3 regions of the Portococcus stanieri PCC 6802 genome follow, and region 2 is predicted to be linked to each of the others. Evidence: riboswitches for the same ligand, from Rfam matches in the RefSeq annotation. Region 2 holds a riboswitch; each other region holds the start of a gene.
The links. Region 2 has a riboswitch for cobalamin ahead of PSE6802_RS0105885 (energy-coupling factor ABC transporter permease). Riboswitches for the same ligand answer to the same signal wherever they lie in the genome.

Region 1 (4,968 bases), on a different contig from region 2:
GTAGAAGATAGCCAGATTGGCGCAGGTTGTCGCGTTGGCCCCTACACTCACATCAGTAAAGAGTCAATCGTGGGGGATCGCTGTCGGGTTGGCAATTTTGTCGAGCTGAAAAAGACGCGAATGGGAGAGAATACTAACGCCGCTCATCTCAGTTATCTGGGCGATGCCACGCTGGGGAATCGGGTCAACATCGGTGCGGGAACGGTTACCGCAAACTATGACGGTTTTAATAAGCATCCTACAGTGATAGGCGATCGCAGCAAAACTGGTGCCAACTCCGTTTTGGTAGCGCCAATTCAGATTGGTAAAAACGTTAACATTGCATCTGGCTCAGTAGTTACCACTAATGTGGAGGATAATGCCCTGGCTATTGCTAGAGCTAGGGAAACAATCAAGCCAGACTATTATGATGAGGATGGGCGCAAGAAAGTTAAGTAAAGCAGATGCAGAGACTCAGATATAGAAAATTCTGTGCCCCGAATCTTCATTCCCAAAATAGAATAGGAGTATAACTTTTGAATATGTCATTCAATGCAGTTCATCGACGCTAAGCAGGCTTATCCACTGATCTTAGGGATGGTTATTTCTTTGGTGGGCGTAGGTCTCTGGCAAAAACTGAATCCGCCGACTGTGAGAGAAATAACTAGTCCCCTCCCCGTAACCGTGCCACCATTACCAACTACATCACCCCGCCCCGCCAGGATTCCAGGGAAGCAGCAGGGGGCTTTACGGGTTGGCAACCGTACCGAGCATTCCGTGAGAATTGTTCTGCTGTCTGGCAAACGCGATCGCGCGAGTTGGGATGGGGTGGAGCCAGTCAATTGGGATTTTGCTCCCAGTGAAGGAGGCGCAGAAGGGTTACTCCTATCCTTACCGAATGGGCAGATCGAGGTAGCTCAAGGTGATATTATGTTCGCTTTTGCTACTGATGGTTCCCGACTTTACTGGGGGCCGCATGTAGTTGGTCAAACGAATTCTCTCGTTTGGAATGGCGATCGCCGCGAATGGAATATGATCCTGGAACCTTGAGCTTTAGGGTTAGGTTTCTTGCCAGCGGCTGCGTCGCAGCCACAATCCAACTACCAGGCCAACTGTTAAAACCCCTGTAAAGGAGAGCAATCCAATTAATCGCACTGACATTGGTGGCGCGATCGCCTCCACATCAATTTCCCGAGCGACTTCGAGGGGTGGGAATTGCTGCTTGCTATGAGGTTGGGGCGATGCCTTGACCTCGATTTTATGGGGAGCGCCATCAAAAAATTGCTCTTGCCATGCCAGCAATCCTTGAGCATTCGGTATCCCCTGATAAGCAAATGCTACCCAGTTATTTTCTAGCTGCGTTGTTTTAATTGACAAGATGGCATCGTTGAGGGGGCGATTGGTTTTGCTATCGGTCAGTTTTGCTTGAAATGATGCAGCACGTCCAACCTCGGCACCACTATCCCCAACCAGCTCCAGTTTTACCCCCTGTGACTGGCTTATGCTAGAGGTATTTGAGTTGCTACGTGCTTCTTCTGCGATGTGCGTGCGGACTCCAGCCAACTCAGCACTTACATTAAAGAACAGCAAAGCCGCGATCGCTAAGACAGTCGCGCCACTCAAAAGCAGCCTTACTCGACGCGGTGCAATTTCTCCTGCCTGAATTACCTGGCGGCCTCCGATAATCCAACCACCAAAGCAACCAATCGCTAGTAGCGCTCCTAAAACAAATGGGAAGTATTGCCACTTCAAAGGATTTTCAGGAACTGCCAGTTCCAAGTTCTGCGTAATTGGCGCGAAAGCATTGGTAAGTTTTGGCGTGACGCTGACTCGCAACTGATAGTTGCCACGGATGGGAAACACTTGCTGCATCTGCAACTCACCCGTAGGAGCATCTCCTTCAATGTCCAACAGCTTGGTGCCTTCCACCACAGGAAAATCTGTAGTAAACCAGGGGGTAGGAGCGGGGGTCAATATTTGCAGATGGAACCGAGCGTCCTGTAATGACTTGCCCGATGCATCCTGCGCGCGCAACTTTAGCCGGATGGGTGGTTGATACTGCCCCGATCCTAAATATTCTGTCGCTTCTGCTTCTAGAGGATAGGCTCGAGCGATCGGTGGCTCCGCGACCAACTGTACCGAAGCTGAGGGCGACAGAGACAATCCAGCGATCGCGTGGGATAGAATACCGACAGCACAAGCTAAGCCTACGAGTGCAGACCATTTAAATTTGGGGAACACGATTGGAAACTCCTATAAAGGCTGGGTAAGGGCAGGTTTAGCGAGAAGTTTTTACTCTTATAGCCGTAGACGGATCGTTTATTATCGCGAGTGTGGAGGCTAAGCCCCCACGCAGGGGTTCCACCCCTGCACACCATCCTGAGCCTATTGGCTATAGCTATATTGGTGGTTTTGGTCTAAAACCTGCCCCTAAATGGATTTTTACAGTAACCAAAGATTTCAATGACAACTAACGCCAAGCGTGTGATGTCTGAGGGAATGAACTTTATCGTGTACTGCCGGATAAGTACTGAAATAGACCATCCAAATAATCAGCGACCAGAGCAGAATGTAGAGAATTGACTGGGTTGGCACTGATAAAACTAACCTCTCAGTGCGTCGCCATGGTGAAACTTGGATTGAGCTTTTCATGCTGTACCTCGCAGATGAACTAATCTAATTTGCTCTAACTCGATCTAACCTGATACATCGGCGGGCATTCTGACTTAGAGAGTAATATAACTCTCATTACAGTTGCGGGACAGTGTCGGCCTTGCACCGTACTTTCCCCATTACTTCTGATGGCTGTTCCCCATCAAAACCGACGAATGGCTTAAAGTATATCAGTTCAGGCGATCGCCAATACCAGCAGAGTTAAAAAACTTAATGAATAAAGTGGTTATAATCGTTAAAACATCATAAATTTGTCATTGCTGACCAGTACCAATAATCCCTTAATTAAACAATTGCGCCAACTTGGCAAAAGTGCCAAGGAAAGACGCAAGCAAAATCTCTTTCTGCTTGAAGGTACTCATGCTCTCATGGAGGCGATCGCTACCCAATATCCCCTGGATACCATTTGCTGTACGGAAGCGTGGGCGGAATCTCATTCCCAAATTTTTTTGCGAGAGCGGGCGATCGCGAGTCGAGTGGAGCTTGTAGGCCAGAACGTAATAGAAGCGATCGCGACGACGGTTAATCCTGATGGTGTGGTGGCAGCAGCACCGCTACCTGAGAATAAGTCGATTGAGATTGCGAGTTTGGGTTTAGCGCTGGAATCGCTTCAAGATCCAGGGAATATGGGCGCAATTATCCGATCGGCGGTGGCGGTGGGTGTCGATGGAATTCTAGTCAGTCAAGATAGCGTTGATGCCACTAACCCTAAAATTATCCGAGCCACAGCGGGGCAGTGGTTCCGATGTCCCAGACAAACAGTAGATAATTTGCCGGATGCCGTTCGCGCTTGGCAAAATACTGGTGGTGTAGCGATCGCCACCCTATCCGATGCCAGGATCTCTTATTGGGATTTCGATTTTACCCAACCGAGTTTAATTCTGTTGGGAAATGAAGGTAATGGCTTATCCAAGGAAATGGTTGCCATTGCGGATGTAGCGGTAAAGATCCCGCTGAGTCCAGATGTGGAGTCTTTGAACGTGGCGATCGCGGCATCGCTCTTGCTATACGAAGCCAAGCGCCAAAGGGAATATCACCGCCACTAGTTCCGAGCATTCCTCCGTTCGTTCAATCGATAGAGAATCTCGGCATGGTACTCACGAGTAATTGGATAAAAGTAAGCCAGGACTAAACTGCAAATCAAAGTGGCAGTTGGCAAAGGCCCGATCGCAATTAGAATTGCTTGTAAAGCAGAAGGGGGTTGGGTAGGTGCGGGCTGACAGGGCAATCTTTCTTGAAATCCCGACCAGGAAAGCCCAACACCTAGTAGAAATAATCCAACCGCCAGTCCCATTTTTTGCAATAGCACCATAAAAGCATAAAATATGCCTTCCCGTCGCTGACCCGTTTGCAATTCGTCCAATTCCGTCACATCCGGTACCATTGACCAGGGAATTAGGTAGGCAGTTGAAACCCCAAATCCAGCCAGGACGGCAAGAACGTACATTAAGCCGATCTGACCGGGCTTGAGAAAGAATAAACCGGCTTGCGCGATAATCCAAAAGCCCATACCGGCAAAGTAGATAGCCTTCTTCCCAAATTTCTTACTCAGCGCGCTCCATACGTATAACATCGCCAGAGCTGTGCCTTGAACGGCAATAGTCACTTGGATGAAATCCGTTTCCGTCAGTCCCATATAATTCACAACATAGTAGGGAATAATCGATGCTGTGATTTGTACGGCCAGCCAGGAACAGAAATAAATCCCAATTACGTATAAAAAAGGACGATTGCTAAATACAACGCTCAACTGCCGAGCAAAGCTCATCTCCTCTACAGGCTCTGAAGCTTGCGCGTGCAGGCGCTGGCGCTCTGCCATGAGAGCGCGATCGCGGATGCCCCACACGCACCAATAGATCGATAACACGGCGATTACTGCGCAAACTCCTCCCAGAACTAGATATTGCAAGCTGTCAGCGCTGCAACTGCCGGATGACTGCGCGGCATTGGATTTAAAGGCAGCAAAGATAATATTAGCCAGTACTAGAGAGAGAATGCTGCCACCAATCGAGAAGGTAAATCGGAAACTGGTAAGGCTGGTGCGCTCGTGGTAATCCTGAGTTAGTTCTGCGGTTAGAGCCGTATAGGGTAGGTTAACAGCGGTATAGAACGTGTTGAACAGAATCGCAATAATTACGTAGTACCAGAACAACCCCCACTTATCAGTAGTTGGTACCAACCACTGCAACCAAAAGAAAATGCCAAAGGGAATAGCGCTATATAGCATCCAGGGTAACCGCCTGCCCTGACGCGATTTGGTGCGATCGCTGAGCACGCCCACAATCGGATCGTTAACGGCATCCCACACTTTGCCAA
Region 2 (4,968 bases):
GTTTGCAGGGATTGATAAAGTACGGTTCCGCCGTCCCGTTGTCCCAGGCGATCGATTGGTCATAACTACAGAGTTACTGGCAGCCCGCAAACGCTTTGGCAAAATGCAAGCACGCGCCGAAGTAGATGGACAACTAGCCTGTGAGGGCGAACTAATGTTTTCTCTGGTCGATCTTTAGTTATTTAGCGATCGCCCGTCGAATTTGCGATCGAATTCGTCATTAATTTAAGTGGTAGCAGCAATTGACAATTAGCAACCAGCAACTAGCAACTAGCAACTAGCAACTAACAACTAATCATGCCTGTATCTCATGTGCCTCTACCTCAATTGATTCATCCTACCGCCATCGTTCACCCTGGTGCTGAGGTGCATCCGACCGTTCAAATTGGAGCGTACTCCGTAATTGGAGAGAAGGTTAAAATTGGTGCTCACACGGTAGTTGGTGCTCACGTCGTTATTGATGGCTGGACTGAAATTGGCGATCGCAATCATATTTTCCCTGGTGCAGCGATCGGACTAGAGCCACAGGATTTGAAGTACAACGGTGCTGCCAGTCTGGTCAAAATTGGTAATAATAATCGAATTCGCGAATACGTCACGATTAACCGTGCTACTGGCGATGGCGAAGTTACTAGTATTGGCAGCTCCAATTTATTAATGGCATACGTGCATGTAGCTCATAACTGCGCGATCGCTGACAACGTGATTATAACTAATTCAGTTGCTTTAGCAGGGCATATAGTCATTGAATCTGGCGCGCGGATTGGGGGTATAGTCGGCATCCACCAATTCGTCCACGTAGGTCAAATGGCTATGATCGGCGGGATGAGTCGCATTGAACGGGACGTTCCTCCTTTTATGGTTGTAGAGGGCAACCCGTCGAGAGTGCGGGCAATTAATCGTATTGGTTTGGAAAGAGCAGGGCTGGAGCCAGAAGACCTGCAGCTAATCAAGCAAGCATATCGCATTCTCTATCGACAGGATTTTACATTGCCGGAAGCATTGGAAAAGCTGGCATCTTTGCCCGAGAATTCCCATGTCATGCACTTGCAGAAGTTTTTAAAAGCGTCGCTATCTGAGGGCAGGCGCGGCCCAATTCCAGGGCGCAACTAGTCCGGACGGGATGGCTGTGTGCCATAATCCATAATTATGTCTAGCAAACCGAAAACGCTTCTAGCGACCAAAGGTCGTTAGAGTAAAGGGGAAAGGGTGGTGCAAATCCAACGCTGTCCCGCAACTGTAATTTCAGCTTAACTGAAAAAGCCAGAATGCCCGCCGTTTTCGCTCTATAACCATGCAGCTCTGCGAGGTACAGATGTTTCAGCATCCATACGTGCATTTAGCAATGCACATCCCAGACGGCTTTTTGAGTCCCTCTATAAGTATTTTTACTTGGGCTCTGGCTATTGGCTTAATTGCCCTATCTCTTACAAAAGTGCAATCTGCATACAAAGATCGAGCCGTACCCCTGATGGGAGTTTGTGCGGCTTTTATTTTTGCCGCCCAGATGGTTAACTTTCCCATTCCCAATGGTACTTCCGGCCACCTGCTCGGCGGTACGCTGGCAGGTGCTCTACTGGGGCCTTGGGCTGGTTCGCTGGTCATGACGGTAGTATTTATCGTGCAGGCGGTCATGTTTCAAGATGGTGGATTAGTAGCGCTCGGTGCGAATGTAGTTAATATGGGTTTGATTGGTACGTTGGGTGGCTACTGGCTCTATCGAGCGGTGCGATCGCTACTTGGAAATAACTCCTGGCGCAGCATGAATATTGCAGTAATGGTGGCTGCCTGGACTAGCGTAGTAGCAGGGTCTGCTTTAGCAGCTATTCAGTTAGCTTTATCAGACACAGTGCCTCTAAATATTGCTCTAGCAGCAATGTTGTCGTGGCATATATTTATTGGCATTGGTGAAGCTCTTATTACCTCGATATCTCTCAGCTTCGTGTGGCGTAACCGTCCTGACTTATTATTCGATCCGCCTTTGTCGGCAACATCCTCAACTACATCCAGGTGATTCTCCAAAATATCTCAACAATTGTATAGTCGTAGGGGCAGTGCCCCCGTGCCTGCCCCCCGTGCCTGCCCCCCATGCCTGCCCTCATGTCCGTCTCAGGCTGCCATAGATATTGCAAATTCGCACAAAGTTATGAGTCAAAAAAGTTCCTCAGCCAAGAATCGTGTTGTTGTATTAGTAGGTTTGGGTACGGCACTAGTAATTGCTATCTTTCTCTCACCTTTTGCTAGTAAAAATCCCGATGGTCTAGATCGCGTCGCGCAGGATCTAAAATTTGAAGAAAAAGCATTAGAAGAGCTGCCCGCAAAGCAGTTGCCTTTTGCCAAAATATTTGACGAGTATGCGCTCAAAGGTATTCAAGATGAAAAAGTGGCAACAGCACTGGCAGGGCTGGTTGGTACGTTGGTAACTTTTAGTTTGGCTTGGGGCGTTGGTAAACTCACCGTGCGGCAAAGTCACGATCGCGACGCATCCTCAGATCGCGATCGCAATGGGTAAACAAGGCTCCCCAGCTTGTAGCTAAGAAAAGAAGGATTTATGCTGCTGCACGTTGTGCTACATATTGGAGCGCTCGACCTTATGTGGGAGAGCGATCGCCAGCCCCATACAATTTGGCATAGCCTGGCTCCACAAACGCGCCTTCTTTGTGTATTCCTATCTGTATTTGCGATCGCGATCGTCCCTAATGGTCAATGGTTGACCTGGATGTTTTATGGCGCTGTGTTACTTGTGGTTTTATATCTCAGTCAAGTGAGCTTGGGGATGCTGGCTAAGCGCATGGCCGTAGAGTCAGCCTTCATCAGTGTCATTTTGCTGGGAACGCTCTTTCGTGGCGGCGGCCATGTGTTGTGGTCGTGGGGCTGGTTGCAAATTACCACTAACGGTTTGACAATTCTGGGCAGCGTGGCACTTAAGGCTCTGCTGTCACTCTTAATTTTGAACGTTCTCACCCTCAGTACCTCATTGCCTCTACTGTTATATGCCCTCTCTAGTTTGAGAACTCCCCCTCTACTGGTAGCAATTTTAGCTTCTACGTGTCGCTATCTTGGTGTCCTGGTGGATGAGTTTCAGTCCATGCGGCGGGCAGCGGCGGCGCGTAACTTTAGAGGCGATCGCTGGTGGCAACAGTCTCAAAGTAGTACGTGGCAGCGGCGTGCGATTGGCAATATGATCGGAGCGATGTTTATTCGTACCTTCGATCGGGGCGAACGCATCCACCAGGCCATGCTATCGCGGGGATATCAGGGCAACCCACCGATCTTAGAGCCGCCAAAATGGCAAAAAAAAGACGCTTGGGCGATCGCAACTGCGATTGTCATAGCGATCGCGGGTCAAGCAATTTACCTACTCCAGTAGTCAACGGTTCACGAGCTGCCCAACCAGCCGAAGAAGCCGCTACCTTTTTGATACCGATTCGGTACGTGAGATAACATTTTGGCGTATTGCGAGATGTGCTCCTGAACTAGCGGCTCCCTGGGGTTGAGTTTGAGCGCTTGTTGAAAGCTCAGCCTTGCCATGCCCAGTAGCCTTTGATTGAGATAAACTACACCTAGCAAGGCATGACATTTGCTATTGGTGCGATCGATTTGTAGAGCAGTACGCAAGTCGCCCAACGCCATCGTCCACTGTTTTGCTATGATGTAGGCCTCAGCAGAGCGAATATAGGCTTGAGATCTAGGCAAGAGTGGGTTAGAAAATTCTTTAGCTCTGTGCGTAGCAAGTTGATTAATATGACCGAGCGATAAGCAAACCTGCTGTTTGGAACTGTCTTGGGAGCTAGCTTCAGAGGAATCGCATAGAGCAGGATGGAAACCTTCTTGATATAAGGCGTAAACTACATTCAGCTCGCTCAGTTGCTCTGTATATTCTGAAACTTTATCTAAGGACTTGTACTGCAAGCTGGCGATCGCTTCGACAGCCTGTACGTAGTGCGCGTCGCTGGGCGATCTAAATAACCTTTTGGCAGCTTCTGATTTCGGTACGAGTACGACCAGGCGTTTTAACAAGCGCCTGGCAATGATTTTGATCAGGGCATTATATTCTGCTCTCTCCCTCGCCTGCATCAAGTTGTCATAGGCAGGATTGACAAGCTTAGCAAGATACTCGCAGGCTTTGTCTTTATTGCGGGGCACTTCAACTGGCACATCTGGGTGCAGAGTTTTGGCCAGGCTCAAGTAACGCTGACGGATTTGATAGGCATCCGCAGTTACTGGTAACCCCAGAACTGCAAAATAGTCGTGGGAGTTATGCTGAACGACATCTCTTTGCAGCCAAACTGTTTTAGAATTGCGATCCATACTCTCTACCCTTACAACAAAGAGGCTATCTTTAGCTATGCTGGGGATAGATACTCTTCATGTATTAGAAATAATTATGAGACAGACACCCCACTTTATCTGAATCCTCAAAGTTATTATTACACGATCGCTGAGATTTTTACTGTTAAATCTAGAACAACATAAAGCATCATCTCATGTCTAATAATTTGACATTGCAAACTATGGCAATCCTGGAGGAAATCGATCTCGCAACTGCGACATTTCAGACTGCTACGGGGCTGCAATGCCCTCCCGGTTGCGGTGCGTGTTGCCAAAATCCTGAAGTTGAGACAACACCACTAGAGATGTTACCAATCGCATGGGAACTCCATCAACGCGGGGAATTAGGTGAATGGATACAACAAATGAGAGCAATTAGTGGTATAGGAGTTTGCATATTCTATCGCAGCGATCCTGCGATCCCCGGCAACGGACGCTGCAGCATCTATCCCTGGCGGCCATCTCTGTGTCGCTTGTTTGGTTTTGCCGCAGTTGTCAACAAACAGGGCAATCCCGAGCTAGCTGCCTGTAAAAAACACAAAGAAGAAATGCCTGAAGTCGTGGCGAAATCCCAAGCAGCGATCGCCGGTGGATTGCCCATACCCCAATTTGCCGATTTTGCCATGCGCTTCCGTA
Region 3 (4,968 bases), 990 kb from region 2:
AAACCAGGGTCGCGGCGTGCGGGGATTGGTAATGATATATTCGCGATCGTCGTCGGAGTAATAACCGTAGGTATTAGCTAGTTTCATGGAGATTTCTGACAGAGGATTTTAACTAAGCGTGCAATTGTCATAATGCCACAGTAGCAACAGAGCGCTCGATCGCAACGCCATCCAATTCTTGACCGATAAATACCAGACGAGTTTGTCTCGATTCAGAGGGTTGCCAAGGGCGATCGTAGAAATAGTCAAATCGCGAACCTACGGCTTGCAAAACCAATCGCATAGATTTCTTGGGCACTGCTACAAATCCCTTAATACGGTAGATTTCCTGCCGAGCGACTAGCTGCTCCAACTGTTTGACCAGGGCTGAAGGTTCAAATTCCCGATCTAGATCGAGATGAATTGAGTTAATACCATCATCGTGTTCGTGCTCCTCTTCATAGTCATGATGGCTGGGACGGCTCTCTAAGTTATCCTCAACGGCGGCATTAAATCCTAAAAGAAGACTGGGATTAACTTCTCCTTGTTTGCAGGGAATAATTTTCACAGTTTCTGGGAGTTCTTGCCTCAACCATTTCTGCACTTTCTCCTGCGTAGTGCCATCCACCCGATCTACTTTTGCGAGCAGAACTAGATCGGCACAAGCTAACTGATCTTCAAATAATTCCTCAATGGGAGTTTCGTGTTCTAAATTGGGATCTTCCAGGCGCTGAGCGTTAATGGCATCCAAATCTGTCGCAAATTGTCCGTTCGCTACTGCTTCGCAATCTACCACGGTCAACACACCATCAACTGTAGCGCCCGTACGTACCGTTGGCCAGCGAAATGCTTGAATTAGCGGCTTTGGTAGGGCTAGACCCGAAGTTTCGATCAGGATGCAGTCCAGGCGATCGCGTCGCTTTAACAACTCTTGCATGGTGGGTAGAAACTCTTCCTGCACCGTACAGCACAGACAGCCATTATTTAATTCCACAATATTACTAGCGATATCGTTCGCAGAGTCATCGTCATCGCAAACTTGACAAGAACGTAGCAGTTCGCCGTCGATACCAATCTCACCGAACTCATTCACTACTACAGCAATGCGTCTACCCTGATTGTTTTGCAAGAGATATCGCACCAAAGTAGTTTTTCCAGCTCCAAGAAAGCCAGTAATTACAGTTACGGGAATTTTATGCATGAGAATTTTAATTTTATACCAATTTGAACGATAAAACTGTCACGACATTCCAAGCGATGGGATGTCAAAAAATCTAGCGCAGATTGGCCGCAACTTTTCGCAGAGGTGGAATACGAGCCAGTATTCCTTTCTTCAGTGGCGCGGGACGCTCTGACCAAGGCAAGATCCCATCATCGGCACGATAGTACTTACCAGCACATTCCAAAATTGCCGCAGTCGTGGCCTCAAAAGTTTCGGGATCGAGCGACAGATCCCCAAATAAATAGGTATGCTTACCATCCCCAGTCAATGCCACAGCGCAGGGATGACTGCAGGCACTCATGCATTCTACAGCGCGGATGGGAAATTCTTCCCGTAGCTCCCAATCTCGATGCAGTTGGGTTAACTGCTCCAGCATTACCTGTCCGCCACTAGTACCAACGCGCTTACCATCTTGCCAGATACTAGCGCAGGTCGTACATACAAACAAAGCATGTTGATTTGAAATTTGATTTAACGCAATTCGATTTGACATAGAGAATTTATCTGTACCTCGCAGATATTTAACTTGCAGTCTCAATCGCTCAAATTTGGCGGGCATCCTGACTTTTTCAGCACGGACTGAAATCTACAGTTGCGGGACAGTGTCGGATTTACGCCGAACTTTCCCCATTACTTCTAGCGGCTGTCTCCCGCGAGAACCAAATTGCGATCGCTATTCACTGTAGCTCATTTTTAACCCTCCGTGCGGCTAACTCGGGGCAGGGGGCTAATTGTAGACGTGAGTTCGACGAACTCCGGAAACGATCTGCTAATGTTGATGCAACCAATAACGAGAAATTTTAAGATAAGCCCTGAGTGACCAAAAAGTTAGTGAATGTATTGGAAACGTCCCAGGATGTGTTGCAATTGCAACTGGTGTCATACCAAAATATCCTGCATAATTGCTCTGTGGCGATCGCGGCTGGCAGCCGCACGGGGATAGTAGGAGCATCGGGGTCTGGGAAAACCACCCTTCTGCGATTGCTGAATCGCCTCATCGATCCAACCTCTGGCAAAATTTATGCCTGGGGAAATGATATTAAACAACTGCCCGCGATCGATTTGCGCCGTCGGATTATGTTAGTCGCGCAAGAACCAACCTTGCTAGGTATGCCTGTGGCTGAGGCGATCGCCTATCCCCTCAAGCTAGTCGGGATGCCCAAAAAACAAATTCAAGATCGCCTGGATCTGTGGCTGGACAAACTTCAGTTTGACTCTAAGTTAGTTCAACGCTCGGAACTGCAACTGTCGGTAGGGCAACGGCAATGGGTCGCGATCTCTCGGGCACTGGTCGCTGAGCCAGAGATCCTATTACTAGACGAACCAACTTCTGCGCTCGATCGCTTTCGAGCGGGTCTTTTGCTAGATATTTTGCAGGAATTGACTCGATCGCAACCACCAACAACAGTAGTAATGGTGAATCACCAGTTAGATCTAATGGCAGACTGGTGCAGCCATCTGGTGCAATTGCACAGAGGTAGTCCAGTCAGATCGCAAACTGCATCGGAAGTTAATTGGCAAGCAGTGCAGCAAGATATGCAGAATATGCAACAGGATATGCAATCTGAGAGCAATGTAGAGACCGACGAGTGGGAATAATTTAGTCTTGCAGCTATCGTAAATCAAACTATAAAGATATATTAAATAAGTATTAAAACTTAGTTGTTTGCTGCCAAATTGTCGATGGCGTTAAAACTGATTACTGCTATATCAACTAATCCTTAACTAATGAAGCTATTTGTCTACCACACCCCCGAACTAGCGCCAGACAACGAAATACCAGAGTGCGCGATCGCAGTCGATATTTTACGTGCTACTACTACGATTACTACCGCTTTAGCTGCTGGGGCAGAAGCGGTGCAGGTTTTTGCCGATCTAGACGAACTAATGCAAACTAGTAATTTGCATCCTGCCCATTTAAGGCTGAGAGCAGCGGAACGTGGGGGCGGTACAGTGGAAGGATTTGACTTAGGTAACTCGCCATTTGACTATACGGCAGAGGTGGTAAAAGATAAGCGAATTTTTATGAGTACGACCAATGGTACTCGCTCGCTCCAACGCGTTAAAGCTGCGCCAACGGTCTTGGCCGCTGCCATGATTAATCTTGGTTCCGTATTGAATTATCTCAAACAGGCGCAACCCGAAACGGTTTGGATTGTTGGCTCAGGTTGGGAGGGCAGTTTTTCTTTAGAGGATACGGCTTGTGCGGGGGCGATCGCTAGCGGTTTGGATGGCTCGTGCGAATGGGGAAATGATGAGGCGATCGCGGCATTATCTTTATATCGCCAATGGAGCGATCGCTTAGAGGAGTTATTCCTTGCTGCTAGCCACGGCCAGCGCCTATTACGCCTCAACTGTAGTGCTGATATTGCCTACTGTGCCAAAATCGATCTGGTCAAAATTTTACCCAAGCAAGCATCCCCTGGCGTTTTAGTAGCATAATCTCAAAAATATAGGAGACAGAATGCGATCGCGTTCCATCTCCCAGTTAATTGTCTAATTGTCTAGTTGTCTAATAGTTGATAAATTTGAGTTCCATCAGGAATGCTATCCATCGATCGGACTAGCTTTTCCTCCCATTTGACTGACTCCACCGCCAAACTCTTCGCCATAGCCTTCTTCACCATGTTCGTTGATATCCATACCTTGGAATTCAACTTCTGGTTTGACGCGCAGGCCGACTAGAGCCTTAACAATCTGTAGGATGATAAAAGTACCGATCCCAGCAATTAAATAAGCGACGACAACGGCAATAATTTGCGTGACAACTTGTCCGGGTTTGCCAGCAATTAGGCCATCTGCGCCCGCCGAGTTAACAGCTTTCACGGCGAAAACTCCGGTTAGAATTGCGCCCACTGTTCCACCCACACCGTGAACGGGATAGGTATCTAAGGCATCATCAATTCCTAACTTAGATTTGAAGCTAATTGCAAAGAAGCAACATGTAGCAGTAATACTGCCAATTAGAATTGCACCGATGGGGTTAACAAAACCTGCGGCAGGAGTAACTCCAACTAAACCCGCGACAGCTCCAGTGGCAGCGCCAACAGCCGTTGGTTTGCCCTTTAGCACCTGTTCTAGAATCAACCAGGTTAACATTGCTGCTGCTGTAGCTGAATTGGTAGCGACGAACGCAACTGTTGCTAAGGAGCCAGCCCCCAAAGCACTACCGGCATTGAAGCCAAACCAACCAAACCAGAGCAACCCGGCTCCCAACAGAATAAAAGGGACGTTATGAGGAGCAGTGAGCCGATCTGGATAGGTTCTTCGAGCGCCAATTACGATCGCTGCAACCAGTGCGGAAACTCCGGAGCTAATATGCACGACCGTACCGCCGGCAAAATCTAAAGCACCTATGCCACCGTACAAACCGAGCATGCCTCCTTTTGCCCATACCATGTGTGCTAGGGGACAGTAGATGAGGGTTGACCACAACAGCATGAATAACGTGTAAGCTTTGAAGCTAATCCGCTCGACGATCGCTCCTGAGATCAAAGCAGGCGTGATGATGGCAAACATCGCCTGATAGATCATGAAGGTTTGGTGTGGAATGGTAGCAGCATAGGAAGTGACGGCATCATCGGGGGTGAGTTTGGGAAGATAAGCACTGACATCAATACCAACGCCATTGAGAAATAACCATTGCAGCCCTCCGATGAAGGATGTCCCTGGTGCAAAGGCAAGGCTGTAGCCCCATAATACCCAGCTTACGCCCACAATTCCCATGAGCAAGAAGCTCATCATCAAGGTGTTCAGGATATTGCGCT

Region 1: linked by a shared signal. The riboswitch ahead of PSE6802_RS31690 (CbtB domain-containing protein) and the one ahead of PSE6802_RS0105885 (energy-coupling factor ABC transporter permease) in region 2 are both predicted to bind cobalamin.
Region 3: linked by a shared signal. The riboswitch ahead of PSE6802_RS0110555 (DUF1636 family protein) and the one ahead of PSE6802_RS0105885 (energy-coupling factor ABC transporter permease) in region 2 are both predicted to bind cobalamin.

What each region holds. Positions count from the first base shown of each region.
Region 1 covers NZ_KB235910.1:506,123-511,090, reverse strand. Annotated here, with positions in the region: gene glmU (bifunctional UDP-N-acetylglucosamine diphosphorylase/glucosamine-1-phosphate N-acetyltransferase GlmU) at 1-438, shown strand, start outside; gene PSE6802_RS0102505 (hypothetical protein) at 532-1,029, shown strand; gene PSE6802_RS0102500 (hypothetical protein) at 1,039-2,220, opposite strand; gene PSE6802_RS31690 (CbtB domain-containing protein) at 2,440-2,631, opposite strand; cobalamin riboswitch at 2,674-2,820, opposite strand; gene PSE6802_RS0102495 (TrmH family RNA methyltransferase) at 2,910-3,698, shown strand; gene PSE6802_RS0102490 (MFS transporter) at 3,695-4,968, opposite strand, start outside.
Region 2 covers NZ_KB235914.1:139,143-144,110, forward strand. Annotated here, with positions in the region: gene fabZ (3-hydroxyacyl-ACP dehydratase FabZ) at 1-178, shown strand, start outside; gene lpxA (acyl-ACP--UDP-N-acetylglucosamine O-acyltransferase) at 298-1,113, shown strand; cobalamin riboswitch at 1,152-1,294, shown strand; gene PSE6802_RS0105885 (energy-coupling factor ABC transporter permease) at 1,295-2,014, shown strand; gene PSE6802_RS0105890 (PDGLE domain-containing protein) at 2,147-2,512, shown strand; gene cbiQ (cobalt ECF transporter T component CbiQ) at 2,552-3,370, shown strand; gene PSE6802_RS0105900 (J domain-containing protein) at 3,379-4,311, opposite strand; gene PSE6802_RS0105905 (YkgJ family cysteine cluster protein) at 4,488-4,968, shown strand, end outside.
Region 3 covers NZ_KB235914.1:1,128,341-1,133,308, forward strand. Annotated here, with positions in the region: gene PSE6802_RS0110545 (glycoside hydrolase family 94 protein) at 1-87, opposite strand, end outside; gene cobW (cobalamin biosynthesis protein CobW) at 128-1,180, opposite strand; gene PSE6802_RS0110555 (DUF1636 family protein) at 1,254-1,694, opposite strand; cobalamin riboswitch at 1,735-1,880, opposite strand; gene PSE6802_RS0110560 (ABC transporter ATP-binding protein) at 2,018-2,800, shown strand; gene PSE6802_RS0110565 (2-phosphosulfolactate phosphatase family protein) at 2,930-3,643, shown strand; gene PSE6802_RS0110570 (ammonium transporter) at 3,749-4,968, opposite strand, start outside.